Regions from separate parts of the Marinomonas pontica genome, predicted to be linked through region 2. Evidence: predicted binding sites of a transcription regulator. Region 2 holds the regulator's gene; each other region holds the start of a gene.
The links. The regulator sigma-54, encoded in region 2, starts transcription at its own class of promoters, with help from an activator protein. The targets are predictions, from matches to a motif close to TGGCACNNNNNTTGCTNT.
Positions count from the first base shown of each region.

Region 1: the regulator sigma-54 is predicted to act here: its motif matches at 8,794-8,811, upstream of AABA11_RS03440 (ammonium transporter).
Region 3: the regulator sigma-54 is predicted to act here: its motif matches at 4,234-4,251, upstream of AABA11_RS16285 (amino acid ABC transporter substrate-binding protein).

Region 1 covers NZ_AP027271.1:738,434-749,056, reverse strand. Annotated here, with positions in the region: gene ychF (redox-regulated ATPase YchF) at 1-609, shown strand, start outside; tRNA gene AABA11_RS03500 (tRNA-Gln) at 723-797, shown strand; tRNA gene AABA11_RS03495 (tRNA-Met) at 808-884, shown strand; tRNA gene AABA11_RS03490 (tRNA-Gln) at 899-973, shown strand; tRNA gene AABA11_RS03485 (tRNA-Met) at 1,002-1,078, shown strand; tRNA gene AABA11_RS03480 (tRNA-Gln) at 1,101-1,175, shown strand; gene AABA11_RS03475 (TIGR04219 family outer membrane beta-barrel protein) at 1,289-1,870, shown strand; gene clpB (ATP-dependent chaperone ClpB) at 1,944-4,526, opposite strand; gene pgeF (peptidoglycan editing factor PgeF) at 4,652-5,398, opposite strand; gene rluD (23S rRNA pseudouridine(1911/1915/1917) synthase RluD) at 5,462-6,445, opposite strand; gene AABA11_RS03455 (outer membrane protein assembly factor BamD) at 6,604-7,446, shown strand; gene AABA11_RS03450 (glutathione S-transferase) at 7,482-8,144, opposite strand; gene AABA11_RS03445 (cold-shock protein) at 8,256-8,468, opposite strand; gene AABA11_RS03440 (ammonium transporter) at 8,927-10,138, shown strand; gene AABA11_RS03435 (MBL fold metallo-hydrolase) at 10,377-10,623, shown strand, end outside.
Region 2 covers NZ_AP027271.1:1,440,608-1,451,230, forward strand. Annotated here, with positions in the region: gene AABA11_RS06710 (YhdP family phospholipid transporter) at 1-3,293, shown strand, start outside; gene AABA11_RS06715 (carbon-nitrogen hydrolase family protein) at 3,293-4,126, shown strand; gene yjgA (ribosome biogenesis factor YjgA) at 4,191-4,727, opposite strand; gene mgtE (magnesium transporter) at 4,734-6,086, opposite strand; gene AABA11_RS06730 (HPr family phosphocarrier protein) at 6,094-6,363, opposite strand; gene ptsN (PTS IIA-like nitrogen regulatory protein PtsN) at 6,373-6,822, opposite strand; gene AABA11_RS06740 (RNA polymerase factor sigma-54) at 6,840-8,312, opposite strand; gene lptB (LPS export ABC transporter ATP-binding protein) at 8,388-9,113, opposite strand; gene lptA (lipopolysaccharide transport periplasmic protein LptA) at 9,114-9,623, opposite strand; gene lptC (LPS export ABC transporter periplasmic protein LptC) at 9,607-10,185, opposite strand; gene AABA11_RS06760 (calcium/sodium antiporter) at 10,185-10,623, opposite strand, start outside.
Region 3 covers NZ_AP027271.1:3,455,870-3,466,492, forward strand. Annotated here, with positions in the region: gene AABA11_RS16265 (NAD-dependent epimerase/dehydratase family protein) at 1-174, opposite strand, end outside; gene AABA11_RS16270 (hydrogen peroxide-inducible genes activator) at 285-1,190, shown strand; gene recG (ATP-dependent DNA helicase RecG) at 1,200-3,281, shown strand; gene lrp (leucine-responsive transcriptional regulator Lrp) at 3,306-3,782, opposite strand; gene AABA11_RS16285 (amino acid ABC transporter substrate-binding protein) at 4,337-5,362, shown strand; gene AABA11_RS16290 (amino acid ABC transporter permease) at 5,474-6,649, shown strand; gene AABA11_RS16295 (amino acid ABC transporter permease) at 6,660-7,760, shown strand; gene AABA11_RS16300 (amino acid ABC transporter ATP-binding protein) at 7,783-8,562, shown strand; gene AABA11_RS16305 (HDOD domain-containing protein) at 8,660-9,928, shown strand; gene AABA11_RS16310 (chorismate--pyruvate lyase family protein) at 9,937-10,512, shown strand; gene ubiA (4-hydroxybenzoate octaprenyltransferase) at 10,509-10,623, shown strand, end outside.

The sequences.
Region 1 (10,623 bases), 700 kb from region 2:
AAAGCCTTCCTAGAAAGCATCAAAGCTCACCTAGAAGACGGTTTGCCAGTACGTTCTATGTCTTTGTCAGACGACCAGAAGAAAGAAGTCCGCTCATTGCACTTATTGACAACCAAACCAACCATGTATATTGCCAACGTGGCGGAAGACGGTTTTGAAAACAATCCGTATCTTGACCAAGTGCGTGAAATTGCAGAAGCAGAAGGCGCCATGGTGGTTCCAATCTGCAACCAGTTAGAGGCTGAAATTTCTGAACTGGACGCCGAAGAGATGCAAGAGTTTCTTGATGAGATGGGCATGGAAGAACCAGGTCTAGACCGTGTAATACGTGCAGGCTATGAACTATTAGGCCTACAGACCTACTTCACAGCAGGCGTCAAAGAAGTTCGAGCTTGGACAGTAAAACAAGGCGCAACCGGCCCACAAGCCGCTGGTGTGATCCACACAGACTTCGAGAAAGGCTTTATCCGCGCCGAGGTAATTAGCTACAACGACTTTATCCAATATAAAGGCGAAAGTGGCGCAAAAGAAGCCGGAAAATGGCGCCTTGAAGGCAAAGACTACATTGTAAAAGACGGTGATGTCATGCATTTCCGCTTTAATGTTTAACCTTTAAAAAAACATTTTAAGAAAACACTTGACCCATTAACAAGTTATATGAATAATATCGCGCCACAGAGGCAGTAGATCGATTTGTATAAACTGTTTTTGTGTCAGTCTGTTGGGGTATAGCCAAGCGGTAAGGCAACGGGTTTTGATCCCGTCATGCGTAGGTTCGAATCCTTCTACCCCAGCCAACAGACGAACGGCTATGTAGCTCAGTTGGTTAGAGCACATCACTCATAATGATGGGGTCACTAGTTCGAATCTAGTCATAGCCACCAACAATTCGATATGTTGGGGTATAGCCAAGCGGTAAGGCAACGGGTTTTGATCCCGTCATGCGTAGGTTCGAATCCTTCTACCCCAGCCATCGACGCGTTTATTATATATACAGTTAAGGCTATGTAGCTCAGTTGGTTAGAGCACATCACTCATAATGATGGGGTCACTAGTTCGAATCTAGTCATAGCCACCAACTTATAAAAGAAATCCTTTATTGGGGTATAGCCAAGCGGTAAGGCAACGGGTTTTGATCCCGTCATGCGTAGGTTCGAATCCTTCTACCCCAGCCAATTCTTCTCGATCCTTTCAAGTAACTGACACTCTTCCTTTATTTCACTGGATTTTGTTTTTCTACGTCCTATAATTACACAAACTCTTCTCAACTTGTTAATGGACAATACTCATGAAATCAGCCCTTTTACTCTCAACCGCTTTATTGGCAAGCGCTGCGCATGCCGATGTTCTTGGTTTAACCGCTGAGACTGGATCTTTCATCACTAACGATGGAGAAGATTTTAACTCATACTTTGGTGTTGCGATTGAACACCCAATCCCAGTCATTCCAAATATTCGTCTACAAAATCAAAGTCTAAAGAAATTTGGCGACTCCAACCTTGACCTTTCCTACAATGACTACACTCTTTATTATGAGTTTCTTGATGGTTTATTGTGGTTGGATCTTGATGCAGGTGTTACTTTCCGCAAGATTGATGACGCAGGCAATTCTGACATTGATGGCACTTATCCTCTAGGCTATGTGTCCGCTTACGTGAGTATTCCAGGAACAGCACTGTCTGTTGGCGGTGAAGTTAAGACTGGCGGCGGAAGCGATGCAGACATTACTGACACGACCTTTAAAGTCAAATTCCAACCTCTAATATTTGCAGGCATTGAAGCAGGCTACCGCACAGTAACAGAAGACTTCTCTTCGGCTGGCAAGTATGAGCCAAAAGGCGCTTTCATCGGCGTGTTTGTTGATTTCTAAGCACCTCATATAGAAACGAAAAATCCCGCTGAATCATCATTCAGCGGGATTTTTTTATGACTACAATCGAAGACTAATTGGTTTTTGAAAAGCCAATTTGCCCATCAATAACATCGGCAACAATCTCATCACCCGTAACAAAATGACCGGACAATAACTCATTGGCCAATGGGTTTTCTATCCATTTCTGAATAGCTCGCTTCAACGGTCTTGCACCATACACGGGGTCATAACCCACTTCGACCAATTGATCTGAAGCCGTGTCCGTTAACGTCAGTGTCATTCCCATTTCAGCCAAACGCTCATTTAAATGAGATAACTGAACCGCTGCTATACCTTTAATTTGCGTTTTCATTAGCGGATGAAACACGACCGTTTCGTCAATACGGTTAATGAATTCAGGGCGAAAATGCGTCCCTACCACACCCATCACTTTCGCTTTGATCTCTTCATATTGATCCGCAGACCGATATTCTTGGATAAAGTCCGACCCCAAGTTAGACGTCATCACGATCACTGTATTTCTAAAATCCACCGTGCGACCTTGTCCATCGGTTAGGCGACCATCGTCCAAGACTTGCAAAAGAATATTGAACACATCTGGGTGCGCTTTCTCGACCTCATCAAGCAGCAACACGGAATAGGGGCGACGTCTTACTGCCTCCGTCAAATACCCACCTTCTTCATACCCCACGTACCCTGGAGGCGCACCAATCAAACGGGCCACTGAGTGTTTTTCCATAAACTCAGACATATCAATCCGTACCATCGCCTGCTCGGTATCAAAAAGAAACTTCGCCAAAGACTTACACAGTTCCGTTTTCCCTACGCCTGTAGGCCCTAGGAATAAAAATGAGCCATTAGGTCGGTTTGGGTCAGCCAAGCCAGAACGAGAACGACGCACCGCATTAGAGACCGCCAAAACGGCTTCATCCTGTCCCATTACGGATTCATGCAATGCCTCTTCCATGCGCAACAACTTATCACGCTCACCTTCCAGCATTTTATCTATGGGAATTCCCGTCCAACGAGACACCACAGTAGCAATCTCTTCTTCTGTTACTCGTCGTTTTAACAAGAGCGTTTCCGTACTTTCTTCTGCCTTGCTGGCTTTTTCAATCTCAGCCTCCAGCATGGGAATCACACCATACTGTAACTCAGACATTTTCGCCAAATTACCACTACGACGAGCCTCCTCCATTTCCTGACGGACAGACTCCAATTCTTCCTTGAGCTTTTGTGCACCTTGTACGGCGGCTTTTTCAGCGTTCCAAATTTCTTCTAAATCTGAGAATTGCTTCTGCAAGCCATCTATTTCAAGATCAAGCTCAGCCAGACGCACTTTAGACGCTTTGTCCTTCTCTTTTTTCAGCGCTTCTTTTTCAATCTTCAATTGAATCAAACGACGCTCTAAACGGTCCATGTCTTCTGGCTTAGAGTCCATTTCCATGCGAATACGACTGCCTGCCTCATCGATCAAATCAATGGCTTTGTCCGGCAATTGACGATCTGTGATGTAACGTTGCGACAGTTTCGCTGCCGCTATGATGGCCGAATCGGTAATATCCACACCATGATGTACTTCATAACGCTCTTTTAGACCGCGTAAAATAGCGATGGAATCCAAAACACTTGGCTCTTCCACCAACACTTTCTGAAAGCGTCGCTCCAGAGCCGCGTCTTTTTCAATGAACTGTCGGTATTCATCCAACGTGGTGGCCCCAACACAATGCAGTTCGCCACGGGCAAGCGCAGGCTTCAGCATATTTCCGGCATCCATAGAGCCTTCTGATTTACCCGCCCCCACCATGGTGTGAATCTCATCAATAAACAAAATCACCTGGCCTTCTTGCTTAGCCAATTCATTCAACAAGGCTTTTAGACGCTCTTCAAACTCACCGCGATACTTAGCCCCCGCGATTAACGCCGCCATATCAAGTGAAAGTACACGCTTGTTTTTTAACCCTTCTGGCACTTCACCGTTAATGATTCGCTGTGCCAACCCTTCTACAATAGCCGTCTTACCCACACCAGGCTCGCCGATTAAAACCGGGTTATTCTTACGTCGACGCTGCAGAACTTGAATCGTTCGACGAATTTCATCATCACGCCCAATGACCGGGTCAAGCCGACCTTCAGCCGCTCTCGCCGTTAAATCCACCGTGTATTTATCCAATGCTTGACGACTTTCTTCCGCATCAGGGTCATTCACAGAGTCACCACCGCGAATATTATCTATCACCACCGCAATGTCAGCCTTGGTCACGCCACTGGCTTTAAGGCTTTTAGCAAGATCATCTTTGCCATCAAACATCGCCATTAATACCAGCTCAGAGGAAATGTACTGATCTTTTCGCTTCTGCGCCTCTTTGTCTGCAAGGTTCAGTAATCGACCCAACTCAGGAGACATCTGCACATTGCCATCGTGGTCATTCACTTTTGGCAGGCGCGTCAATAATTCATTAAGGCCATCTCGAAATTTGGCCACAGGTATCCCTGCCTGCTGCAAAATAGGGCGAGTACTTCCACCCTGCTGATCCAACAACGCCATCATTAAGTGAAGCGGCTCAATGTAAGAATGATCTTGCCCAAGCGCAACGGACTGAGCATCGGAAAGGGCAAGCTGTAATTTACTGGTTAAGCGGTCTATACGCATAATCTGACATCCTTTAATAAACATAAGATGAACTGGTCAATTAATAGCTTAATAATCCCCAATTTCAGCTTTTCAAGATTGGCAGTGTCATTTTTTTGACACTGATCAGTAAAACCCATCAAATTTTACCTATCCAACCAAATAACAGACGCCATTCTCCCTGTTACAGTTTCTCGTCGATAAGAATAAAAACGCTCAACATCGCGAAAAGTACAGTAATCACCGCCATAAATGTGCTCCACACCAGCTTTTTTCAATCGCTGCGCAGCCAACATATACAGGTTGCCCAGCCACTTACCACTTTCGCCAGAAGGCTTAAACGCCTCCTTCGCCTCAGACAAAACAGAAACAAAGGCCTCTTTTACTTCGTCTCCCACTTCAAAAGCATCTGGACCAATTGCTGGCCCCAGCCACACCATCACCTTGCTCTTATCGTCAAACTTGGCCAATGTGGATTCCAACACACCGGCACACAAACCACGCCAGCCAGCATGCGCTACTGCCACTTGCGTTCCTGCCTGATCGCAAAAGAAAACCGGCAAGCAGTCAGCTGTCAGCACCACACACACCTGATTAACGTCTCTCGTCATGGCGGCGTCCGCTGCCGCTGGCAAATATTCGCAAGGCAGGGTCACAACTTCTGTACCATGAACCTGATTTAACCAAATCGCAGAGTCCGGCATATCAATATAGGACGCAAACAATCGTCGATTTTGATCAACAGCAACAGGGTCGTCTTGAACGTGAAGACCTAAGTTCAGCGCATCATATGGCGCACCGCTTACTCCACCAATACGCGTAGACACATAAGCACGAACAGAACTTGGCGCAGGCCAAGTAGGCAAAATAAAAGAAGCACTATTTGCAGACATCGATATCCTCGGAACCAAAAATGAAAAAGGCAGCTCGAAGCTGCCTCTGTTAATACCCTATGCTTAGAAATATTCTGAATCGTTACTGCCCGACTCCACCATATCCCTTTTAAGCGCGTCCAAAAGCTGCTTCATATCATCTGGTAAATCAATTTCCCATTGCATCCACTCACCTGTAATAGGGTGAGAAAGCTCTAGCTTCTTAGCATGCAACGCCTGACGACGGAAGTGACGCAATTCGTCCTGCAACTCAGGAGAACACGCTTTTGGCATTTTCAGGCGACCGCCATATTGCGGGTCGCCCACCAATGGGTATTGGATGAACGCCATATGCACGCGAATTTGGTGCGTTCGCCCTGTTTCAAGCTTCAAACGAATGTGCGTGTGATTTTTAAAGCGCTCTACTAAACGGTAGTGAGTCACAGCGTCCTTACCGTTTACCGGCTCAACTGCTTGCTTTTGACGATTATGGGGATGGCGGCCGATTGGCTCGTCAACGACACCGCCGCCGGTCATGACACCAATGGAAATGGCTTCATATTCGCGCCCCATACTGCGTTCTTGTAACTGAAAAACCAAATCTGTTTGCGCAGCCAATGTTTTAGCAACCACCATCAAACCTGTGGTTTCTTTGTCCAGACGATGGACAATCCCCGCTCTTGGAATATGAGCGGTTTCTGGTGCGTGATGAAGAATCGCATTCATCAAGGTGCCGTCTCGGTTGCCTACAGCAGGATGAACAACCAAACCAGCAGGTTTATTAATAATGATGATATCGTCGTCTTCATAGACAATATCGAGCGCCATTTCTTGCGCTTCATGATCCGCTTGCGCCTCAATCACGATATCAAGAGTCACAACCTCACCACCAAATAACTTCTCTTTTGGCTTAGTGACTTTGCCATCAACTTTCAAAACCCCTTCTTTGATCCAAGTCTGGATACGAGAACGGGAATAGTCGCTGAACAATTCTGTTGCGATTTGATCAAATCGGCTCCCTCCTAAATCGAAGGGAACTTGGGCTTCTTTTACTATTCGCTCTGCCATACAATGTACTTTAATCTGTTGTTTTCAGCGCAATAATTTTATCATTGGCTGAAAGTGAAAAAACGTGTAGCGCCTTGCACTTCATCATCTTTCGCAATTTAACGCTACAAAATGCCGATTGAGGCTAATCTACTACCATATCAAGGTTTTGATTATACATGGGATTTCATCACTCGTTGCTCCGATTCTCTGGAATAGTAAGTTTTTCTTTGTTCATTGTGGCCTGCTCTAGCCAGCCAGTACAAGAACCCGACCTCCCTGAACGAGTTTATTACGACAAAGCTCAACAAGCGTTAGAGGAAAATCTTCCTTCAACGGCGATCAAACATCTAAAAGACTTAGATTCTCGCTATCCGTTTGGTGAGTTTAGCACTCGCGCCGAACTCGACCTCATCTATGCTCAAATGGAAGCAAGCGACTTTATCGCTGCGCACGCCACAGCAGAGCGGTTCATCAAGAACCACCCCGAGCACGACTCTATTGATTACGCTTACTACATGCGGGCCCTGTCTACCTATAAAGGCGCCGAAAGCCTGATGTCTCGTTACCTCGACTTAGACCCAAGTGAAAGGGACTCAAAGGAGCTGTCAAAAGCCTTCAACGAACTGGCAGACTTCACTTCTCGCTACCCAAAAAGCAAGTATGCCCCTGACGCGAAAGCTCGTATGTATCACCTTCGCGAAATGGTGTCGCGACACGAACTGCAAGTGGCTCGTTATTACTTAAAAAGAAAAGCCCCACTTTCTGCATTGCGTCGCAGCCAAGAAGTGATTTTGCACTTCCCTAGCACCCAATCAGTAGAAGAAGCGTTAGCGATCAGCGTGCAATCCTACAAGGATTTGCAACAGGCCGATTTAGCGCAGACAAACCTCGCGGTATTAAAACAAAACTTCCCAAAATCTACACACCTAGACCAGCAAGGAAACTTTATTCCGCTAACGCTTCCCAGTGATGCGGACCCAAGTTTCTTATATTGGGTGACCTTTGGCTTAATTGACTGACCTTCGGTTTAATTAATTTAAAGGTACGTTTGTATTCAGCGGGCAGGAAACACCACGTTTTCTTGCTCGCTTGTCCACATCGGATATTTCTTCATAACCACATTGTTAAAGAGTGCAGAGTCTAAAAATAGTGACAACCATTTTTTGACATTATCGTATTCACTTTCATCAAATCTTTTCTGATTCACCGCCGCAAACTGACGCACAAATGGGAATACCGAGATATCCGCAACACTCAACTTCTCCCCCATTAAATACGAACGCAAACCCAAACGACGATTCAGTCGCCTTAAAAATACCTCGCATTGAGCAAAGTAATAGGATTCGCTGAATTCGGTATAGCGATCGGCGTACTTATAACGATCCAACCATTTTTTAAAAAACACATCATTATATCTGATCCAAGCGCTCATCTTATTACGCTGACACGCATCAGAAGGCCATACGCTATTCACCTTGATTCGATTATTACTTTTGGATAAAGCCCATAAGATTATATCCATACTTTCAGGATAACGCGCACCATCCATATCAACCAGCTGCGGCACACTCGACCTCCCCCCTAATGACAGCAGCGCTTCAGGTTTCGCTTTAAGCACGACTTCCCTGAGATTCACTGGAACATTCAAATACGCAATCGTGTATCTCGCACGAATCGCATAAGGACAGCGCCTAAAGGAATACAAAACAGGTAACAAGCACCCTCCTAACTTCTACATATCATTTATTTAAGGCATAAAAAAACCATGCTTATCTATCGCCAATAAGGCCAAGAAAAAGCATGGTCTTTGAGAATATCAAAGATTCAATTATACGATGGTAACATTTTCGGCTTGAGGACCTTTTTGGCCTTGAGTCACTTCAAATGTAACGCTCTGGCCTTCTTGCAAAGTGCGGCGACCATTACCATTAATTGCACGGAAGTGAACAAAAACATCTGCTCCGCCTTCACGCTCAATAAAACCAAATCCTTTTTCGTCGTTAAACCACTTAACAATACCTGATACTAACTGACCTGACATAATAACCTCATTTTATGCTGCTCTTAAATGAGCAATCTTTTAACTTAGCCAAAATGAATTTGACCTCAAGCAACGATTCAATATTAAGTGTATTAAGAATGAAACATTAGCATTCCAAAATATACTTACTTCTCGATAATAAGTCGTTAGAAATAAAATAGAAAGTATCTGCATAAGAGTATTGTTAAAAAAGGTAACTTGATTGCGGATACATTCATTAACTGGCTTCGGTTCATATTCCCAGAACAAACCAAGAAAAACAAAAAGCACCAATTTAGAACAAGCATTAAGAAAAAAACACCGAAAGCACCAAAAAAAAGCATCATGGAACAATTATTGCTAGTTGTTATGAAATACATTTGTCGCTCTATGATAAGGCACCCAAAAAGCCCCAAAAAAGAGCGTCAGATCAGGCGTTATAACCATAACAGTGCAAAAAGAACATTAGGAGTCGCCCCGTGTCACCCACAAACAGTGCAGTCGAAATGCTGGTTTCCAGCTCAAATACGCTTTTCATACTTCTTGGCGCTATCATGGTCTTTGCCATGCATGCAGGGTTTGCCTTTCTCGAAGTCGGAACCGTCCGTCATAAAAACCAAGTCAACGCATTGGTTAAAATTATGACTGACTTCGCCGTGTCTGCGCTTGTGTACTTCTTTATTGGCTACCACATTGCTTACGGCGTGACTTTTTTTGACAGCGCCGCCGTGTTGGCTCAAGAAAATGGCTATAGCCTGGTGAAATTCTTCTTCTTAATGACGTTTGCCGCTGCCATCCCTGCGATTATCTCCGGTGGTGTTGCTGAACGCGCCAAGTTTTACCCGATGCTGGTTTCAGCCGCGATCATTGTTGGTGTGGCTTATCCGTTTTTTGAAGGGATTGTCTGGAATGGCAATTATGGCTTCCAAGATCTTTTAGAAACGCACTTCGGTGCGCCATTTCATGATTTTGCTGGTTCGGTCGTCGTACACGCTTTTGGCGGTTGGGTCGCATTGGCAGCCATCATATTATTAGGCACTCGACGTGGTCGCTTTAGACATGGAAAACTGGTGGCATTCGCCCCTTCTAACATTCCTTTTCTTGCTTTAGGGGCTTGGATTTTATGTATCGGTTGGTTTGGCTTCAACGTCATGTCGGCACAAACATTAGACGGCATCAGTGGATTGGTTGCTGTTAACTCATTAATGGCTATGGTGGGCGGTATTATCGCAGCCATGTTGTGTGGCAAAAACGACCCTGGCTTTATTCATAATGGACCACTGGCTGGATTGGTGGCAATTTGCGCGGGTTCAGACATTATGCACCCAATTGGCGCCCTCGTAACCGGCGCGATAGCTGGAGCAATCTTCACTATTTTATTCACACACATCCAACAAAAATTCAAACACACTGACGACGTGCTAGGTGTTTGGCCTTTGCATGGCGTTTGTGGTGCATGGGGTGGCATCGCCGCTGGCATTTTTGGTTCCGAAACGCTAGGCGGACTTGGTGGTGTTAGCTTTACCTCCCAATTAATAGGAAGCCTAGCAGGAATCGTCATTGCAACAGCAAGCGGATTTGCTGTGTATGGCATAGTGAAAACAGTGAATGGATTACGCCTCAGCGAAGAAGAGGAATTTAACGGTGCCGACTTATCCATTCATAAGATTGGCTCAATAGGTAAGGAATAACCCCTCACCCGCGTTACCTAATAAAAGTGCTGCTTATATTAGGTAACGTCACCTCAGGTTAAAGCTAATCAAACGTCATGGTGTTTAAAATGGCTATGAGCCTGTAAAAACTATCATCATAACGGATCATTTCTAACGATCATGACTGTTCTTACTTTTTCTGGCGTTGCAATTCCACTATTAGCCCAAATTATAGACAGCTTACTACTTACTTTCTCGTTAAAGGGTGCAGTTATTAATGTTAGCCATTAAAGTCATTTTGTCTGTATTAGCCATGCTTGGTCTTGCCATTTATTTTATTAATGTCAATTTAGTCGCCAAACCAGCTCCTACTGCGAATGCAGAATCTGAGCATTTCTATGGCAATAAATTCCATAATGAACAACCAAGAACTCCCTTGTCTTTTAAAGACACAGCCGCTTTGTGGGTGCGATTTTTTACTGAGAAAAAAGTCGATACAACACCTGACATTACGATCCCTGTCG
Region 2 (10,623 bases):
CATTACGCATTCCTCATATCTACATCTTTCAAAAAGCCTATGAATCCCTTTTAACATCGACTCTGTTTCTAGACGATGGGGCTTCGCCTTTCCAAATAAGTGCTCGTATTGATCAGGGACGCAGTTTGCTTGGTAATTATCGGGTCAAAGCGTCTTTAAATGCCCCTTTTATGACTTTGCCTGTCAGTCGTTACCTTGCAACCAATGACTATAACTTGGAATCAATAAGCTTCGGTGGTGATGTCTGGTTGGATGCATTTATTGGTAAAGAAGTGGAGGTGCGAGCTGAGTCTGCACGTTTCGCTTTTACGTTTGCAGACGGAGAACGATACGACGCAACCTCTTCTATAAAGTTACGCTATTCTCAACAGCGTCCTAGTGTGCGGATGGATGTTCACAACATGACTATTGCGGATGAAGTAGGCACTCAGTCAGCCATTAATTGGGTGTTTGATTGGTCATCTGTAACAAATCGCTCGGTGGTCCGTTTTGATCAAGCTGACCTTGGGTTGGCGCACAAAATTGCTAACCATTTTTTGCCTGAAGACTCTAATGCGAGTCGCATATTGAATGGATTGAACCCTACTGGAGCCGCAAAAAATGGCAGTGTTCAATTAACGAATAGCAGTGACGGTCTTTCTTTTCAGTTTTTAAGCAATTTGTATGGGGCCGCCATTGATGATTATAACGGAATCCCTAAAGCCGATAATATTAATGGTGTGTTTAGTTTGTCGGATGACGCTGGTTATATCGATTTTCGAGGCAGCCACAGTCAGTTGGGCTTTGCGACGGTATATGACGAGTCGTGGTTAACGGACGCGCTGTCTGGTTATGTTAGTTGGCAGCAGCAACAGGATATCTTTTTGGTTAGTGGTCGTGATTTGTCAGTGCGTCGTAATAATGCAGACATTAGTGCTGGCTTTCGTTTGGAAGTGAGGAAGGACGCACCAGATTGGCTGGCTTTGGATTTGCATGGGCAAAACCTGTCTGTCGATGAGCGTATGACGTATTTACCACCTAGGGCACTTGATGATTCAATAATGTCTTGGCTGGCGGGGGCTTTTCCTAATTCTGGCGACATAACTGAAGTGGATGTCTTGGTTCAAAGTGAATTGTCTGAAGGTGCTTCGCCGCATGTTCGCGTAAAAATGGCGCTGCAAAATACAGATGTATCTTTTGATAAAGATTGGCCGGTTGCACAAAGCGTCAATGGTGAGTTTGCTTTGGATGACTCCGGTGTCAGAGTGGTTGTGGATTCGGCGCTTTGGGAAGACGTATCGGTCAATAATTTAACGGTGGCTGTTCCCATTACAGGCGGAGTGGCTAACTGGTTGAACATCACTGGTGGAATTGATGATGACGCCTCCAAAATACTGTCGACATTAAAATCGACACCACTTGTAGATTCCGTGCTTTCTCCTTTTACGAACTGGACGTTAGGAGGAAAAGTGAGTGGGGATTTTGATCTTACCATTCCTTTCTCTTCAGGCATGCAGCCTAAGGTTCGGTTGCTTGTTAACTTCAATGATAATCCATTGCAGATAGGCGATCTGGATCTAAATGGTCAAATCAATGACGGGCGTTTGCAATTTAGTTCTGGGCAGGGAATTACCAACACCGAATTTGACATTCAGGCATTAGGAGGGGCGTCTCATTTGGCGCTGACTTCTTCTGTGACCTCAGATGGTGGTATGGCGATTCAAGGGGAACTTGCAGGAAAGGTAGGGCTGAAAGAAACCTTAGCATGGCGGCAAGCAGGCAATGAGGCCGTAGCCCGTGTGTCTGGTTTGGTGGAATACACAGGCTCACTTGCTGTCAACCAGTCACAAAGTGGTCAGGTTGATCTGATCATCAACAGTGATTTGTTAGGTGGGCAAATAGATTTACCTGAGCCCATTGGTAAAGGACCTGCTGAGCAAAAAGACCTGCAAGTTAAAGTTAGGCAGCATGAAAAAGATATCGTTATTGATGCAGATTATGGGACCTTTTCTAAAGCCAGATTGTTGTTGCAAAATAGTGCTTTTGTTGGGGGCGAGCTTGTATTAAGTGCCAGTCAAGACAAAAACTTGAATGCCACTATTCCAAATGGCTTGGTTGTCAGTGGAGACTTTGATCGTATTCTTGTCCAAAATTTGCAGTCAGTTATCGCTGATTTTTCAAATGCATCAAATGCTTCTGACGCTGTGGAGATTCCCTCCTTACCAGCTTGGTTGAGTAAGGTCGACCTAATCGTTGATGAGGTTGTCGTTAACCCTAGTAACACCTGGCATAACTTCAAAGTATCCTACAGTGCGGCAACGGATAAGCCGCTGTTTGTTAGCTCAGATGAAGTCAATTTTTCATTCTCAAATGACGCTGGTGTTCCTAATCTTCATTTTGGCTTCTTAAGTTGGAATACAGATTCTTCTGAGGACCAAGAAGAGACCAAGGGAAAGGGCGCGCCAATTTCAGCCAAGCAAATTCCGAGTATGACATTGGCTATAGACCAGCTTTATTTTAATGGAAAGCCCTACGGTGACTGGTTGTTATCTGTCGCTAGAGAGGGTGATGTCGTTAGAATTGATCCAATTTCATCTAAATTAAAAACAGGTGATTTTAAGGGGAGTTTGTTTTGGCAAGACAGAGGGGATGCTTCTAGTGTGGAATTGACTATTGCGGCCAGTGGTGCTGATCTTGCTGAATTGACAAAAAAATTTACTAACGACGACGCTTTTGTGTCCTCCAAGAAGTATAAAATTGATGTGGGTTTAAGCTGGAAGGGGCATCCGTTTTATTTTGATCGCGAATCTGTATCGGGTCGGATTGGCTTCTCTGCTACCAATGGTAATTTCAGAAAAGTCGATGAATTACCTGCTTTCTTAAAAGCGTTGGGGATATTTAATATTGGTGCTTTGAGTCGTCGACTTTTGTTGGATTTTTCAGATGTTTATGAGCCTGGGTTGACATACGACGAATTCAAAGGTGTGTTGACGCTAGGTGATGGCATTCTGAAAACGGTTTCGCCTATAACCATTATCTCCCCTAGTGCTGAGCTTGTTGTTGCGGGTGAAGCCGATATTGTCAATGAAACACTCAATGAAAAATTGACCGCCACGTTTCCTTTGACCGGTACTTTGCCGTTGGCTGGGCTAATTTGGGGGACACCACAGTTGGCTGGGCTGCTGTTTATTACCGATAAATTGATTGGTGATCAGCTGTCGAAAGTCACCAGTGTTCAATACAAAGTGGAAGGTTCGTTCAACGATCCATTGATGACGCCAGTGCGTTACCAACCAGTGGAGAAGTCGAAATAATGGATTCTTTGAAAATAGCCGCAATACAATTGACGAGTACTCAAGATTGGTTGGTCAATATTAATGAAGTGGAGCGGTTGGTTGGTTTGGCTGTCAGGGACGGCGCGCGTTTGGTTGTTTTGCCTGAGAATGTCTTTCTTTTTGATGGGAAGCGCATGCGAACGTTAGCGGAATCGGATGATCAGTCAACGATTTTTGAAAGGGTGTCTGTTTTAGCAAAAAAATACGGTATTTATCTTGTGGTTGGCTCTCATCCGTCAGCTTTTCGTCCAGATGGACGTTTGGTCCCAGATGGACGGGTAAGGCAAAGTTGTTGGGTAATTGATCCAGTAGGGCAGATCGTAGAGAGGTATGACAAAATTCACCTTTTTGATGTCACTGTGGATGACAAAGCAGCCTCTTATAAAGAGTCGGATGTGATCGAAAAGGGAGAGTTGGCGTTAAAAACGGTGGATGTTGACGGTTTTAAGGTGGGTTTAAGTGTCTGCTATGATTTAAGATTTCCTGAACTATATCGAGCGCTGACTGAGTTAGGTGCAGAAGTCCTACTCGTTCCTGCTGCGTTTACTTATGTGACAGGACGAGCTCATTGGCACACACTTTTAGCGGCGCGTGCAATAGAAAATCAATGCTATGTTCTGGGGGTGGGGCAATGTGGTTGGCACAATTCAACTCGTCACACCTATGGCAATAGTGCTCTCTATTCACCTTTTGGGGAGTCTCTTGATAGACTACAAGAAGAGTCTGGGTATTTTGTGCATGAAATGAAAAAGCAGGCTATTGAAGATTGTCGGACAAAAATGCCCTGTTTTTCCCATCGTAGATTACTTTAATAAAAACCCTTGTTTACAACATATAGCTAAACAAGGGCTTCATAACGGGTTATTTTGGATTGAGTTAGTCTTTTAGCCCGAGTCTTTTTTCTTCTACTTCACGCAAAAAGCGAAACAGTTTTTTGCGGTTTGTTGTATTTGCGCCTTGGGATACTTCTTTTTGAGATTGACGAATCAGCTGTCTGAGCAATTGAATGTCTTCAATCTCTGGGTTTTCATCTAGGTATTGAGACAAAACTTCTTTGCTGTTTTCGCCAATCAATGCATCACGTTTAAGTTCTAGCTGATGGAACAGTTTGTTGTAAGCGGCAGAGGTGGTGTCAAAAAGTGCAACACGGTGCGCGATGGCTTCGTGATCTTCGGTGCGCATTACTTTGCCAATGTATTGCAAATGTCTTCTCATTGCTTCGTGCTGCTTTATGCGGCCAGCTTCAACAAATGCTTCACGTAATGTGTCAGACATTTCTACTTTTTTAAGTTGGTTTTTGCTCAAGCCTAGTAGCTTTTTGCCAAGATCTTGTAAGGCTTCCATTTCACGCTTGATCTGGGTTTTGCTTTTAGGGATATCTTCTTCGTTTTCAAATTGATCAAAGTCTGTCATGGGAACCTATATTAAAAAAATAGTAGCTAGACCAAGGAAGGAAAGAAATCCAATAACATCGGTCACGGTTGTTAAAATAACGCTGCCAGCAAGGGCAGGGTCGATACCAATCTTTTTCAAAAAAATTGGCAGGAGTGTACCAGTGGTTGCTGCAAATAGCAGGTTTATTATGGTGGCGCCTGCAATGATATAGGCAATCTTTATGTTGTCAAACCAAAGTGCGGTGAGTGCGGCAATCACTGTTGCCCACAATAGTCCATTTAAAAGCCCTACAATCAGCTCTCTATTAAGCAGCCAGCGCGTGTTTGTGGAGCCTATCTGGTTAAGGGCAATGCCTCGGATGACAAGGGTCAATACCTGAGATCCAGCAATTCCTCCCATGCTGGCAACGATGGGCATTAGGATAGCGAGCGCGACCACTTGGTCAAGCGTGTTCTGGAATAATCCAATGACATAAGAGGCGATGAACGCGGTAATAAGGTTAATTCCAAGCCAAACGGCCCGGCGTTTGGTGGTTTTCATTATTGGGGAAAAGGTGTCTTCATCGTCATCAAGCCCCGCCATGCTTAACATAGAATGTTCGGCTTCATCACGAATTACGTCAACCACGTCATCGATGGTAATGCGCCCTAGCAGTTTTCTGCTTGCTCCGTCGATAACGGGAGCGGAGACAAGGTCCATTTTTTCAAAAAGCTGCGCCACTTCGCTCGCAGAGGTTTCCGCATTGATAACCGTGAATTCGGTTTCCATAATGTCGCGTACGGTTGCGTTTACATCAGAAACTAACAATTTTGTCAGCGGCAGTGTGCCTAAAAGTTTGTCCGAACGACTCACAACCAGTAGGTTGTCGGTCATATCAGGCAAGGTTGAGTGTCTGCGTAGGTAGCGAAAGACGAGATCGACAGTGATGTTTGGACGAATCGTAATCGTGTCCGTATTCATCAGGCCGCCGGCAGAATCTTCTGAGTAGCTTAGAAGCGCTTCTACTCTGGTTCTGTCTTGCGTTGTCATGGAGGCAAGAACTTCTTTTACAACTTTTTCAGGTAGGTGCTGTAAAAGGTCAGCGAGGTCATCGCTTTCAAAGTGTTCAGAGACGGCAATAAGGCGCTCAGTGTCCATATTTTTCATGAACTGAACACCAATATCTTCACTAAGATATTGTAATACTTCGCCTTCGTTTTTTGCTTCTATGAGCTCCCAGAGCAGTTTACGCTCTTTGGGAGGGGAGGATTCTAGTAAGCGAGCGACATCTTGTGCAGGTAAAGCACCGTTAAGCAGATAACGGATTTGCATGGTAGCGCCCGATTCGAGGGATTCGGTCACTGTTTGCAAATGATTTAGGGTGCTTTGTTCTGGCATCTGAACGTTACTCGTCTTCACCAAAGCGATTATTAATCAGCTCAATGATGGCTTCAATGGCTTCTTTTTCGTCGTCACCATTGGTTTTAATGCGTATTTCTGTGCCTTTTCCCGCCGCAAGCATCATCATTGCCATGATGCTTTTTCCATCTACGTTGCGACCATCTTTTTCGATGGTGATGTCGCAAGAAAAGCGTGTAGTGGTTTCGATGAGTTTGCCGGCGGCACGAGCATGCAAGCCCAGCTTATTTATTATGACGATAGACTCTTCCTGCATACGCCGTACCTATATTAGTGTGTTAAAAATAGTAAATAACTCTTCGTTATTGTTTGCAGTTCGCAATTTGTCTAGCGCCTCTGAAGACTGTGCTAATTCGGCAATTTGCGCCAGAGTAGCAAGGTGTTGGTCGCATTCATGAGGAGGAACGATAAGCGCAAAGATCAGATCAACCGCTCTTTTGTCGATGGCATCGAAGTCGACTGGCGTTTGCAGTGACATCACGACGATGGCAGTGTGATTGGCTGACTCTAGTCGACAATGGGGAATCGCTATGCCATTGCCAATACCTGTGCTTCCGAGTTTTTCACGGCCAAGTAAGGCATCGTAGACAGCTTCGTTGTTGCAATGTAGACGATTTGAAGCGACTTCGGCAATGCTTTCTAAAACGCGTTTTTTACTAACGATATCTTGTTTAGCAAGAACTAGGTCTGCTTTTAATAATGATTTCAATGACATGATAAAATGGTTTCCGTTTAGATCAGTCGTTTTCGTTCATTGGAAGGAGGGATATTCATCGCCTCACGATATTTGGCTACCGTTCGTCTGGCAACCTGTATGCCTTGGTCTGCCAAAATGGCAGCGAGTTTATTGTCGCTTAATGGTTTTTTCGCCGGTTCGTCTGAAACAAGCTTTTTGATCATGGCGCGAATGGCGGTAGAGGAACACTCTCCACCTGATGCTGTGTTTACATGGCTTGAGAAAAAGTATTTTAGTTCAAAAATGCCTTTTGGGGTGTGCATGTATTTCTGAGTTGTCACCCTTGAAATGGTCGATTCATGCATTCCCACTTCTTCGGCCACATCGTGAAGTACCATGGGTTTCATGGCTTCTTCACCCAGTTCAAAGAAATCTATTTGTCTACTAACGATGCAGCTGGCCACTTTTAACAACGTTTCGTTTCGGCTTTGAAGGCTTTTCATGAACCACTTGGCTTCTTGAAGCGATGTTTTTATGTAAGTCGCATCTTCCGTTGTGGTGGCTGTACTCGCCATTGCAGAATACGTTTCGTTGATTTTTATGGGGGGGAGAGCGTCGTTGTTTAGCTCTACTTGCCAGACATCATTGCGTTTTTTGACGGACACATCAGGGATGACATAGTCTGTGTCATCAGCGTCAATAACTGAGCCAGGTCTGGGGTTTAGCTGTTGAATTAAATGAATAACTTCTTTTAACGCTTCGTCTTTTAGTTTTGTCTTTCGGCTCAGCTGAGCGAAATCACGATTGCCTAAAAGTGGTAGGTAATGATCGATTAAATTGTAAGTGCTTTTGAATAATGGATGGCTGTGAAAGGCTTCCAATTGAACAAGTAAGCAATCTCGTAAATCGATAGAGCAAACGCCAACAGGGTCGAAGCGCTGAAGTCGGTGCTGCACAGCAATAACTTCGTCAATTTCCAGCTCTTCTAGCTCTGTACTGAGTGATTCGCAAATGTCCTCGGGTGTAATGCTTAAATACCCATCAGGCTGCACACACTCAATAATCGCGTAAGCAATTTCAATGTCTCTGTCCGACATATGGGTCAGATTCAATTGCCAAATAAGGTGGTCTTGGATGCTTTCAGCGGGTGCGTTACGGCTTTCAAAATCGCTTTCACTTTCAAAGCTATTGCTGTCGCTAACGGCAGCAGAACTTTGGTAAGTGTCATCCCAGTTACTGTCTATTGATAACTCTTCTGGGATGCTTTCTGTCCACTCAGATTCTAAACGCGCTTCTTCGCTGTTTGTTTCTATTGGTGTTTCTGTTGCAATTTTGGATTCGATGCTTGCTTGAGTATCACTGTTCGTATGTTCTTCGTCATCGAGCTCAAGAAGTGGATTGGACTCTAAAAATTCATGGATTTCTTGCTTTAAATCCAACGTAGAAAGCTGCAGCAAGCGAATGGCTTGTTGCAGTTGAGGCGTCATGGTCAGCTGTTGACCGAGTTTTAATTGCAAAGACTGCTTCATAGAGCAACTCTTTTTGTTTGAATGAATTGGAACGAGTTGTGCATACTACTCCCTTTCTACAGCAATGATAAGGGGTTACAGGCGGAAGTCGTCGCCTAAATAGACCTTTTTTACCTGTTCATTGTTGATGACCGTACTCGCGTCACCAGAAGCAATGATGTAGCCATTGCCGACAATGTAGGCTTTATCGCAGATGTCGAGTGTTTCTCTGACGTTGTGATCTGTGATTAGAACGCCAATTCCACTCTCTTGTAGGTGTTTTATTATGAGCTTGATGTCGCCAACTGAAATAGGGTCTACACCAGCAAAAGGTTCATCAAGCAGTATGAATTTTGGGTTCATGGCAAGTGCTCTGGCAATCTCCACCCGACGTCTTTCGCCACCGGAGAGCGCCATCCCAAGGTTGGTGCGGATGTGGGTGATGTGAAACTCTTCGAGAAGTTCTTCAAGCCTTGCTTTTTGATCGTCTTTACTTAGCTCTTTGCGCGTTTCAAGGATGGCCAAAATGTTGTCTTCAACAGACATTTTACGAAAAATGGACGCTTCTTGAGGTAAGTAGCCAATGCCTTTTTGGGCACGAGTGTGCATGGCATCGTGGGTGATGTCGTGGCCATCGATAAAGATACCACCCGCATCATTAGCCACCATGCCAACGATCATGTAAAAGCATGTGGTTTTTCCTGCGCCATTGGGGCCGAGCAAGCCGACGGCTTGGCCGGACTCTACTGAGATAGAAACGTCTTTTACGACTTTTCTTTTTTTGTAGCTTTTAGCAAGGTGCTTTGCTTCTAGTAAGGCCATCTATTGTTTTGCCTCAGGCGCTTGTGGTTGTAATGTCATGGATACGCGTCCCGAATCTTTTTTCTCTGCGCTGAATGTGCCGTCTTGAATCATGTACAGAATGTAGTCTGCGGTGATGGAGTTTTGAATGCGGCTTAAATAACCATCGCCAATGATTTCTAATTTAGATTCGTCTGTTTGATAGTGTATTTCATTGCCTTTACTGATCACAATGTTGCCACTCCAGTCCACTTGCTGGCTGAATTTGGCTGGTGAACCTGACGCTTCGAGGCTGCTAAATTTACGCGTATTTGCGTCTGTCGAAACTTTCAGGTATTCGGCTTGGATTTCAATAGAACCTTGTTTTACAAAGACGTTGCCTTTGTAAATGGCTTGACCTGAATTTTGATCGAACGATGCTTCATCCGCTTGAATCTCTAGTGGTTTGTTGATGTCATCAGGCAGTGCGTACGTATATTGGCCAATAAGGGCAGTGGTGAGCAACATGCTGGCGTTAATGAATCGTTTCATATTTTCCTCGTACAGATCCTGTCATCACGACTTCTTCTGAATTTATATAAGTGGTAATCGTACCAGCGGAGGTCTCGCCTTGTGTAGAGGTCAGTGTCGCCGCTCCATAACTGGTAATTGATTTGTCGCTGTCTTTGTAATGCATGTTGTTTGAACTAAGCTGAATGTCTTCCGACTTTAGAAATGTCTTAGTTGCAATGACATTATCGGTTAATAGAATATCATTACTTCCATCATCGATAACCCCTTTATCTGCTTTTGCGTGCCATTGTCCTGAATTAGAGTAGCGTTCAATACTGGGGTTTTCGAGTAGCGTCTTGGATTCAGTCACAAAGTGCAGTGTTTGCTGGGCGTTCAGTGTTTCTATCAATTCACCATTTTGATCAAACTCTTTGACTTTTACTTTGGTAATAAAGTAATCGGGAGAGTTGCGCAATGAATCTGTCTGAACCAGATTTTTTATGGGGGTTGTGCTATACCAGCCTAGCAGGCCGGCACCAATAATAATCGCTGCCGCAACAAAAATGAGTTTTGGTCGAATCTGATCCGTTAAATACGACATTACATTGAGCCGTTGGTGCTAAGTATGAATAAATACACGCCATAGCAAGCGATGAGAGGAAGTCCAACCCATCTTGGGATCGCGTTCTTCTTGGTTTTCTTGAAAATGTAAATGGCAAGCGCCAATGCCAGTGTTAAACCAAGAACCCAGGGAAAGTCTCTGTGAGTGACGCTTGAATCAATGACTCCAGGTGCAAGCAATGCGGGCAATGGAAGTACGGTGGCTAAATTGAAAATGTTAGAACCCAGTACGTTACCAATTGCGATGTCGTGATGACCCTTTCTGACACTGCTTACAGAGGCAGCGAGTTCAGGAAGGCTTGTTCCAATAGCAACTATGGTTAAACCAATGACAAGCTCGCTTACCCCAAGTGCGGTCGCAATGCCTATTGCTCCCCAAACAAGCAGTTTGGAACTACCAATCAAAACAGCCAATCCA
Region 3 (10,623 bases), 2.0 Mb from region 2:
CTCAGGAAGCATGCTGTCATCCATCTCAAGCAAATCCCCTGTGATGCCTTCCACACCATGGGGAAACACAGACTGCGTGCGACGTATGCCCGTTACATGATGACCTTGTGACACCAACTCACTGGCCAAGTCCGACCCTAAATCACCACACCCTGCGATAAGAATGTTTGCCATGCGCGTTCTCCCGACAACCTAGTACAGAAATATTCGTAACGAGTATACTTTATCAAAATATGTATTATCATAGTTATTAACAATGAATCGACCACGTCAGAGGGTGTGCTATGACATTAACGGAATTGAAATACATTGTAATGCTAGCAGAAGAAAAGCATTTCGGTCGCGCTGCCGATCGCTGTTATGTGTCACAACCAACGCTTAGCGTTGCCGTTAAAAAGCTTGAAGAAGAGCTTGGTGCAGCGATTTTTGAACGCAGCAAAAGCTCCGTTTACATCACCCCACTAGGCGAGCAAATCATCACCCAAGCCAAGCGAGTGTTGGATCAGGCCAACATGATCAAAGAACTGGCCAGCTCTGGAAAAAACCAACTAAAAGGCCCGCTTCGTGTCGGAGCCATTTATACCATTGCGCCGTATTTGTTCCCGTTTATGATTCCTGCGCTGCACAATGCCACATCAGAGATGCCCTTAGTCATCGAAGAAGACCTCACTGAAAACTTGCGTCCTAAGCTGCGTAACGGCGAGTTAGACGCCATTATCGTCGCCTTGCCATTTCGTGAGCCTGACGTCGTCACACAGCCGATTTATGAAGAAGAATTTGTGGTTTTGATGCCCAAAAAACACCCTTGGACAGCATTAAAAAGCATAGAGACCGATCAACTTTCTACCGACAATCTGTTGCTACTTGGCAAAGGTCACTGCTTTAGTGAACAAGTATTAGAAGCGTGCCCGATTGTCAGCGACAGCGAGTTCAATGAAGGACGCACCATTGTTAACGGCAGTTCATTGGAAACCATTCGCTACATGGTGGCGTCAGGGTTGGGAGTGACGGTGTTACCAAAATCCGCCGTGACCAATATCAATCATGATCTTTTGGAAGTTCGCCCATTCACTGCACCTGCTCCTAAACGCACCGTGGCATTGGCGTGGCGCGCCAGCTTCCCTCGACCAAAAGCAATCGAAGTGGTCAGCCAATCCATTCGTGAAGCTTGCAAGCATCTGGATTTATAAGCCAACAGCATGATGGATGGATTAGATACTCAGGATGTGCGCGAGCTAAAAGGCGTCGGCGATGCCATGGCAGAGAAGCTCGCCAAGCTGCATCTCCACACCGTACAAGACTTGCTGTTTCATTTGCCGATCCGGTACCAAGACAGAACGCGCGTGGTGCCGATCGGCTTGCTGCGGTTTGGTGACGAGGCTGTTATTGAAGGCCAGATTACAGGCAGCGAAATAAAAATGGGCAAACGCCGCAGTTTGCTGTGTCGGATTAAGGATCATACCGGCACCCTGTGCTTACGCTTCTTTCATTTTTCCGCCGCGCAAAAGAAACAGCTGGAAGCCGGCAAACGCGTGCGCTGCTTTGGTGAGATTCGCCGCGGCAGCACAGGGTTCGAAATCTATCACCCAGAATACAAAGTCATTGGCGAGGACGAAACACAGGAGGAGACAGCACAACTCACGCCCATCTATCCCCTGACCGAAGGTTTAACGCAAACCAAGATTCGCCAACTGTGTGAACAAGCGCTAGCGCGTTTAACGCCTTACAATTTACAAGAATGGCTACCCGATGAAATCCGCACGCAATTCAGCCTGCCGCCACTGAGTGATGCCATCCATTTTCTGCATCACCCGTCGAGAGAAGCCAACCTCGAATTGCTGCGATCAGGCAGCCATCCTGCGCAATACCGGTTGTCTTTCGAAGAACTGATGGCGCATCAGCTTTCCTTAATAGGCAAACGCATGAAAGCCAAACAAGATGCCGCAATTAAGGTTCAAACCGCAGGTGAATTAAGCCAACGACTGTTGCAACAATTGCCCTTCTCGCCCACCAATGCGCAAAGCCGAGTGTTTCAAGAGATTCTCACAGACCTAGGCGCAGGTCATCCGATGTTGCGCTTAGTACAAGGAGATGTTGGCTCAGGGAAAACCTTGGTTGCCGCTTTAGCTGCTGCGTCCGTCGTACAGGCAGGCTATCAAGTGGCTATCATGGCTCCCACCGAAATACTGGCAGAGCAGCATTACAATAACTTTCGTCAGTGGTTCAAACCCTTGGGGCTTAACGTCGCGTGGATGATTGGAAAACTCAAAGGCAAAGTGCGAGAAAAAGAGCTCGCCGACATCGCTTCAGGTGCCGCGCACATTGTGGTCGGCACTCACGCACTGTTTCAGGATACGGTTGAATTTGACCGTTTGGCGCTGGCGATTATTGATGAACAACATCGCTTTGGCGTACACCAACGCATGGCCTTACGAGAAAAAGGCATGAAACATGGCTTTCAGCCTCATCAGCTCATCATGACCGCCACTCCCATTCCTCGTACCCTAGCCATGTCAGCGTATGCGGATTTAGATTGTTCCATCATTGATGAGCTTCCACCTGGACGAACGCCAGTCAACACCATCGTGGTATCGGATCAGCGTCGCCAAGAGGTCATTGATCGAGTAAAGAGCGCCTGTGAAGAAGGCAAACAAGCCTATTGGGTTTGTACCTTGATTGAAGAATCCGAAGCCCTGCAATGCCAAGCCGCTGAAGACACGGCGATTTTGCTACAAGAACAATTGGGCAATTTGTCCATTGGCTTGGTACACGGTCGACTCAAAGCACAAGAAAAAGCCGACATCATGGCCAAATTCAAAGCAGGCGAGATTCAATTGCTGGTCGCGACCACTGTGATTGAAGTGGGTGTCGACGTGCCTAATTCCAGCTTAATGGTCATCGAAAACCCAGAACGACTCGGGCTGGCGCAACTCCATCAGCTGCGTGGACGCGTTGGGCGAGGTCAAGCCGCCAGCCATTGTGTGTTGCTTTATAAAGCGCCACTGGGACAACAAGGTAAAGAGCGACTGTCTACCATGAGAGAAACCAGTGACGGCTTTAAAATCGCAGAAAAAGACCTCGAATTACGCGGGCCAGGGGAATTACTCGGTACACGACAAACCGGCCTATGGGAATTCAAAGTAGCGGATTTACAACGTGATAAGAACTTGCTGGATGATGTTCAAAAGGCCGCTAGCCTGCTACACAGCCGATACCCTGACAGAGTATCGCCGTTATTGTCGAGGTGGCTTCCCAACCACGACCAATACCTTAATGTGTAACCGCTCGCTAAAAAAATGGGGGAACTAGGGAATATTGACCACGGTGGTGCTTTTCACTTCTTCCATTGCGACATAAGTACGAGATTCACGAACGTGCGGCAATGTTAACAACGTCTCACCAAGCAAAAGACGATACGAATCCATATTCGATACGCGCGCTTTTAACAGATATTCAAAGTCCCCAGCAATGAGATGGCACTCTAGTATTTCTGGAATTTCAGTCACAGCGGCTTTGAATTCATTGAAGCCTTCAGGGGATGTTGTTTTAAGGCGAATCTCAACAAACACAAGCAATCCAGCGTCTACTTTTTTGGGATTAACGAGCGCGCAATAACCGGTAATGTAACCGTTACGCTCCAAACGACGCACACGCTCTAAACAAGGCGTGGCACTCAGTCCAACGCGACTCGCCAACTCCACATTTGATAAGCGACCATTGATTTGCAGCTCACGAAGAATTTTTTTGTCTAAGCGATCAAGGGGTTTTGCTGAGTTATCCATCTGGTATGGATCTCCTTACATGCCTTCAAGTAATGTCCAAGTCTACCATGCAGATTGCAAATTATGGAAAGTGCTTTATTCAATATATTGCGTAAGGTTATTCAAATAAAGCACAACAAAATTCATCGGCGCACCAAAAGAATGCATAAATTTAACTTTTAGCAATAAATACTTACAAAAAAGTTAAAAGCGCCCTGTTTGCGTGCATCGATAGAATTTCAGATGCTTTGAAACCCTCATGAACTCTGACATTCAGAAGAAATGCATTCCGTTTTTTTTAATGAGCTCATTGTGCTTTTTCAACAAAAAAAGTGTAATAAATGCGCATTTCCTATCATAGAGATGAGATTTTATCCTTGACTACACTTCAAAAGAGTAATTCTATAGGGGGATGTGGCGATCTTTTAGAGGAATCGTCTGCATATACCCTACAACAAGAATAATTACATGTTGGCATCAAATTTGCTTAGACAATAAATACTGAGATTACAATTCTGAACTGTAAAATTCAGCAAGATAACAACATATATAAAACGCCTGGGAGGCTCAATACAATGAAATCGAATGTTACTAAATTACTTTCGACTGCCGCGATCGCTGCAACTATCAGTGCTGGCGCAGCTGCTGCAACGTTAGATGACGTGAAAGCTAAAGGTTTTGTTCAATGTGGTGTTAGTACTGGTGTTCCAGGCTTCTCAAATGCAGACGATAAAGGTAACTGGTCAGGCATCGACGTTGACGCATGTCGTGCTACTGCTGCCGCTATCTTTGGCGACGGCCAAAAAGTAAAATTCACCCCTCTTTCAGCGAAAGAACGTTTCACAGCACTACAGTCTGGTGAAATCGATGTTCTTGCTCGTAACACAACGTGGACTTACACGCGTGATGCGTCTCTAGGTCTAGACTTCACCGCGGTTAACTTCTACGACGGTCAAGGCTTCATGGTTCGTAAAGATTTGGGTGTTAACTCAGCATTAGAACTTGCTGGTGCAACAGTGTGTACTGAGCAGGGTACTACGACTGAATTGAACATGGCGGACTTCTTCCGTAAGAACAAAATGTCTTACGTTCCTGTTGTCGTACAAAAAGCTGACGAAGCGTTAGCGGCTTATGACTCTGGTCGTTGTGATGTATACACTACAGATAAATCTGGTCTAGCGGCTCACCGTACAAAACTAGCCGATCCATCTGCACACGTGATCTTGCCAGAAACTATTTCTAAAGAACCATTAGGTCCTGTCGTTCGTCACGGCGACAACCAGTGGAAAGACATCGTAACTTGGGCCATGTTCGTTCAAGTTAACGCGGAAGAAATGAACATCACGTCTAAAAACGTGGCTAAGATCAAGAGCGAAACAACAGACCCAGGCATCAAACGTCTACTAGGTGTTGAAGGCGATATGGGTGCTCAGCTAGGTCTACCAGCAGATTGGGCTTATAACGTTATCGCTCAAGTAGGTAACTACGGTGAAGTGTTCGAACGTAACGTTGGTCCATCTACTCCTGTAGATCTTCCACGTGGTCTGAATGCACTATGGACTGAAGCGGGCGGCATCATGTATGCGCCACCAGTTCGTTAATACCTAAAGCGACCTACCTGCTTGGGTATTTGCTCAGCGGCTACATAACAGCCGCTGAGTTTCTCCCCCCTTTCTTACACATCTGACGAGCATTTAATTGCCTGAACCAAGATGAGCGAAAATACTAATCCTAGTAATAACAGCCTTTTGAATGATGCTGGCACTCGTGCCATGATCTTTCAAATTGTGCTGCTGGCTATGGTGGTTTTTGCGGGTTACTACCTATTTAGCAACCTACAAGCCAACTTAGACAACCGAGGAATTTCTACAGGTTTTGCCTTTTTCAATGAACCTGCTGGCTTTCCAATCCTTATTCACCTTATTGAATACACTGAAGCCAATACTTACGGACGCGCGTTTGTTGTTGCCCTCATCAATACGTTTGTTATTTCCTTATTGGGGATAATTTTGTCCACCGTGATTGGCATCGTCATGGGCTTGGCACGATTATCAAAAAACTGGTTAGTGGCACGTTTGGCTACGGTTTATATTGAAACCTTGCGTAACATTCCATTGCTGCTGCAAATGTTCTTTTGGTATTTTGCGGTTCTTGCGGCACTGCCAGCGCCACGTGACAGTTACGAATTTGCTGACTTTTTACTGAACAAACGTGGTATTTACTCTCCGAATCCAATCACTCAAGATGGATTTGGTTTGGTTATTTTTGGCTTTTTCCTTTCAATCGCCGCCGCGGTTGGCCTTATTATTTGGGCTAAAAAGCGTCAAACTAGAACCGGTTTGTGGTTCCCAGCGTATTGGTCTTCTCTTGGCTTGATTGTAGGGATCACATTCCTATTCTTGGCCATCGCAGGATTTCCAATTGAGTTTGATCTACCACAGAAAAGTCGTTTTAACGTAACCGGCGGAATGGTGTTACCACCAGAATTTGTCGCCGTATTGGTGGCGCTATCTACCTATACTGGTGCGTTTATCGCTGAAATCGTTCGTGCAGGCATATTGTCTGTAAACTGGGGACAAACCGAAGCGGCTCGCTCTTTGGGATTGCGTGACAATCTTACTCAGCGACTCATCGTTTTACCTCAAGCTTTACGTGTCATTATTCCACCTCTGACCAGTCAGTACTTGAACTTAGCGAAGAACTCCTCTTTGGGCGCCGCCATTGCTTACCCAGAGTTAGTTGCGGTGGTAATGGGCACAACGCTTAACCAGACAGGTCAGGCGATTGAAACCATTGGTCTTTGTATGTTGGTGTATGGTTCATTAAGTCTATCGATTTCGGTATTCATGAACTGGTACAACAACAAAATGTCATTAGTAGAGCGCTAGGAGGTAAATCATGACTATTATATTTAAACCGTCCCCTAGCCTTCCACCACCAGTGACGTCTGTTGGGGCTGTCGCGTGGGTTCGTCAAAATCTATTTTCGTCCCCGCTGAATATCTTTCTCACGTTCTTTAGCGCTTATGTTATCTATTTGTTGCTGCCTCCAGTTATACAATGGGCATTCATAGATGCAACGTGGGAAGGGACTTCTAAGGCATCTTGTACGGCTGGTGGCGCATGTTGGGCCTTTATAGCCGTCTATTTCGATCAGTTTATGTATGGTTTATACCCAGAAGCTGAAACGTGGCGCATCAATTTAGCGGTCATTATGCTGGTATTGATGGTCGGTGCGTTTGCTATCAAGGCAGTCAATAAACTGTACCTTTCTATCGCGATTATCGTGGTGTATCCGATCGTGGCTTACTTTTTGTTTGCTGGCGGTGTGTTCGGCCTAGAAAAAGTAGAAACCTCTTTGTGGGGTGGTCTTTTCCTTACCGTACTGCTCGGTGTGATCGGTATTGTGGCGTCGTTCCCATTAGGGATTGTGCTCGCGCTTGGTCGACGTTCTGAGATGCCCATTGCAAAGTCTGTGTGTGTGGTCTTTATCGAAACCATTCGTGCGGTACCGTTAATCACCATCTTGTTCATGGCGTCCGTAATGATTCCATTGTTCTTGCCGGAAGGCCTGAATTTCAACAAGTTGTTGCGTGTACTGATTGGTATCACGCTATTCTCTGCCGCTTACATGGCCGAAGTAGTACGTGGTGGTTTACAAGCCATTCCAAAAGGACAATATGAAGCCGCTGATGCCATGGGATTAACCTATTGGCAGTCGATGATTCTTGTGATTTTGCCACAAGCTCTAAAGCTGGTTATTCCGGGTATCGTGAACTCCTTCATTGCTTTGTTCAAAGACACAACCCTAGTATACATCGTTGGTATGTTTGACTTCTTAGGTCGAATCCAAGCCGCTAACCATGACTCAAACTGGCTAGGGACAACGGTTGAAGGTTATGCTTTTGCAGGCTTTATCTATTGGGCTATCTGCTTTGGTATGTCACGTTATAGTATGGCTCTCGAGCGTAAGTTAGAAACTGGGCACAAGCGAAATTAGTTAAGAATTTGAGGTCTTTATTATGACAGATACAAATATGGCTCGTGCCCAACTAGCGCAGGGCGAAGAAGCAATCATCGAATTTAACGATGTAAACAAATGGTACGGCGATTTTCATGTACTAAAGAACATAAATTTCAGCATCAAAAAAGGCGAGCGCATTGTTGTGTGTGGTCCTTCTGGTTCTGGTAAATCCACCATGACGCGTTGTATCAACCGTCTTGAAGAGCACCAAAAAGGCACGATCTTGGTCGATGGTGTTGAGATGAACAACAACTTGAAAAACATCGAAGCGATCCGTAAAGACGTGGGCATGGTGTTTCAACACTTTAACTTGTTCCCTCACCTAACCATTTTAGAAAACCTGACATTGGCGCCAATTTGGGTTCGTAAAACGCCTAAAAAGCAAGCGGAAGAAATGGCGATGCATTACTTGGAACGCGTAAAAATCGCTAACCAAGCATTGAAATATCCAGGCCAGTTATCTGGTGGTCAACAGCAACGTGTGGCGATCGCTCGTGGTTTGTGCATGCAGCCTCGCATCATGCTGTTTGATGAGCCAACTTCTGCACTTGACCCTGAAATGATCAAAGAAGTATTGGACGTCATGGTTCAGCTAGCGGAAGAAGGCATGACCATGGTGTGTGTAACACACGAAATGGGCTTTGCTAAAACCGTCGCTGACCGCGTTGTGTTCATGGATGCCGGTGAGATTGTCGAGGCTAACGAGCCTCACGAGTTCTTCGAAAATCCTCAACACGACCGTACTCAGATGTTCTTAAGCCAAATTTTGAATCACTAATCACTTAGTATTCAGAACTGAAACTTAAAATCTGTTATATTCTCAAAGCCCCTTATTGGGGCTTTTTTTATCGTCGTCATTCATTACAGGAAATATCATGGAAGCCTCCATTAACCTTCAGCCAGCTCAAAAACTTCGTGTGGTGCATTTAGCCGACCACACAGGTCGTTTGCAGGTTATTTTTCCTGAAAGCAATATGCTAGATATCTCAGCGGTGTCTCGTATCACCAAACGTCGCTTTGAGCCTGTAAACCACTACCATGTTTCTGGCGACCCATTAATCAAGCCGAACAGCGTGAACACTCTGCTCGAAGCCAGCATGTTGAAAGAATCTGTCTTTTCAATTCGCACCAAGGTCGGTGGACAATATCGCAACATCACCTCCGCCGAATTGGAAAATATGTTCTCCGGTCCTTTGAACCGATTCGAAAACATCTCGATTAACGCTCAACTCATTAAGCCTTCCGTAGAAAATCACGAAGACGACGAAGAACAAATTTTAGAAGCACTCGGGCGTTTTCAATCCATTCGATTGAAACAGCGCATCGAAGAAACCCTAGAAATCCCGCCATTGCCCGCGTCTTCACACCGCATTATTCGCCTGTCGACCGATAAATCCGCTGGCACGGACGAGCTGTGCGAAGTGATTGCATTAGATCCAAGCTTAGCCGCGCAAGTCATTAGCTGGGCATCGTCGCCCTATTACGGCGCTCCGGGTTCTATTGAATCGGTCGAAGACGCTATTATTCGTGTTCTCGGTTTTGACATGGTGATGAACCTCGCGCTAGGCCTGTCTATGGGCAACGCGTTCCAAGCACCAGAAGATGGCCCTCGACATTACGAAGATTTTTGGCTGGATTCTGTCTCCAATGCTGTGTTGATGGAGGCGTTGGTTAAATCTATGCCCGTTCAGGATCGACCAAAGCTAGGCCACGCTTACCTTGCAGGCTTGCTTCATAACTTTGGTTATTTGGCCATTAGCACCATTTTACCGCCGCATTTTTCGATTTTGTCTCGCTATCAAGAAGCCAATGCTCACTTGCCTTCCGACGTCATTGAGATGCAGATTCTGCATTTCACCAAAGAACAACTTGGGTCTTGGCTGCTGCGTTACTGGAGCTTACCAGACAATATTTGGATGGCCATTCGCTACAGCAAAAAACCACATTATTATGGAGAACACGCCATGCTAGCCAAGCTGCTGTATGTCTCCTATCAATTGCGCCATAACGGTACAATTGAGCCGTCCGTCTTATTAGAAATAGGGTTATCGCTTGAAGAAGCTGAGTCCTGCCGAGATCAGATTTACCAAAAATCAGCAGAGCTGCACAAAATGGTCGCCCTAATCAACAAAATGAACGCATAACCTTTCGTATGACAGTGAAGAAAAAAGCGGTCATGAACGCGTCTGCCGCCCAGCAATTCGACTATCGCTGGGCACCGGTACATCGTGTTAACAAAGTAAAGGTTACGCAGAATTTATGGCCTTGGCTTATTACTCATGATTCTCTCACCGCTCGCCTTAAATGCCTTGGCACACTCACTGTCGAGGTCTTAGAAGACTCATGGGGAACACCAACAGCGAGAGAGAAAAAGCGCCTTAAACTGCGCCCAAGAGAAGCCGCCAGAATTCGTACCGTGTTGCTAAAAGTCGATGGCATCCCTCTGATCTACGCCCGATCCATTATTCCTGCTCAGTCTTTAAAAGGTCATTGGCGCCAAGTCAAACACCTGCAAGACAAGCCTTTGGGCGGCTATCTATTTCAGCATCGCGCCTTGATTCGCAGTGGCATTGAAATAACACAACTGCCAAAATCCATGTTCCCTCATCAACCGCAAGCCGTCTGGGCTCGGCGCTCCGTGTTTCACCAATTTGGACCAGGAATTTTGGTCAATGAAGCATTTTTTGATGAACTCAACCACGTAAAACCTTTGTCTGGATTCTTATGAACAAGCTGCAAGATTACGCCGAACTAACCCGCTTTAACCGTCCAATTGGCTCATTTTTATTAATGTGGCCAACACTGTGGGCTTTATGGCTGGCGGCCGATGGCATGCCAC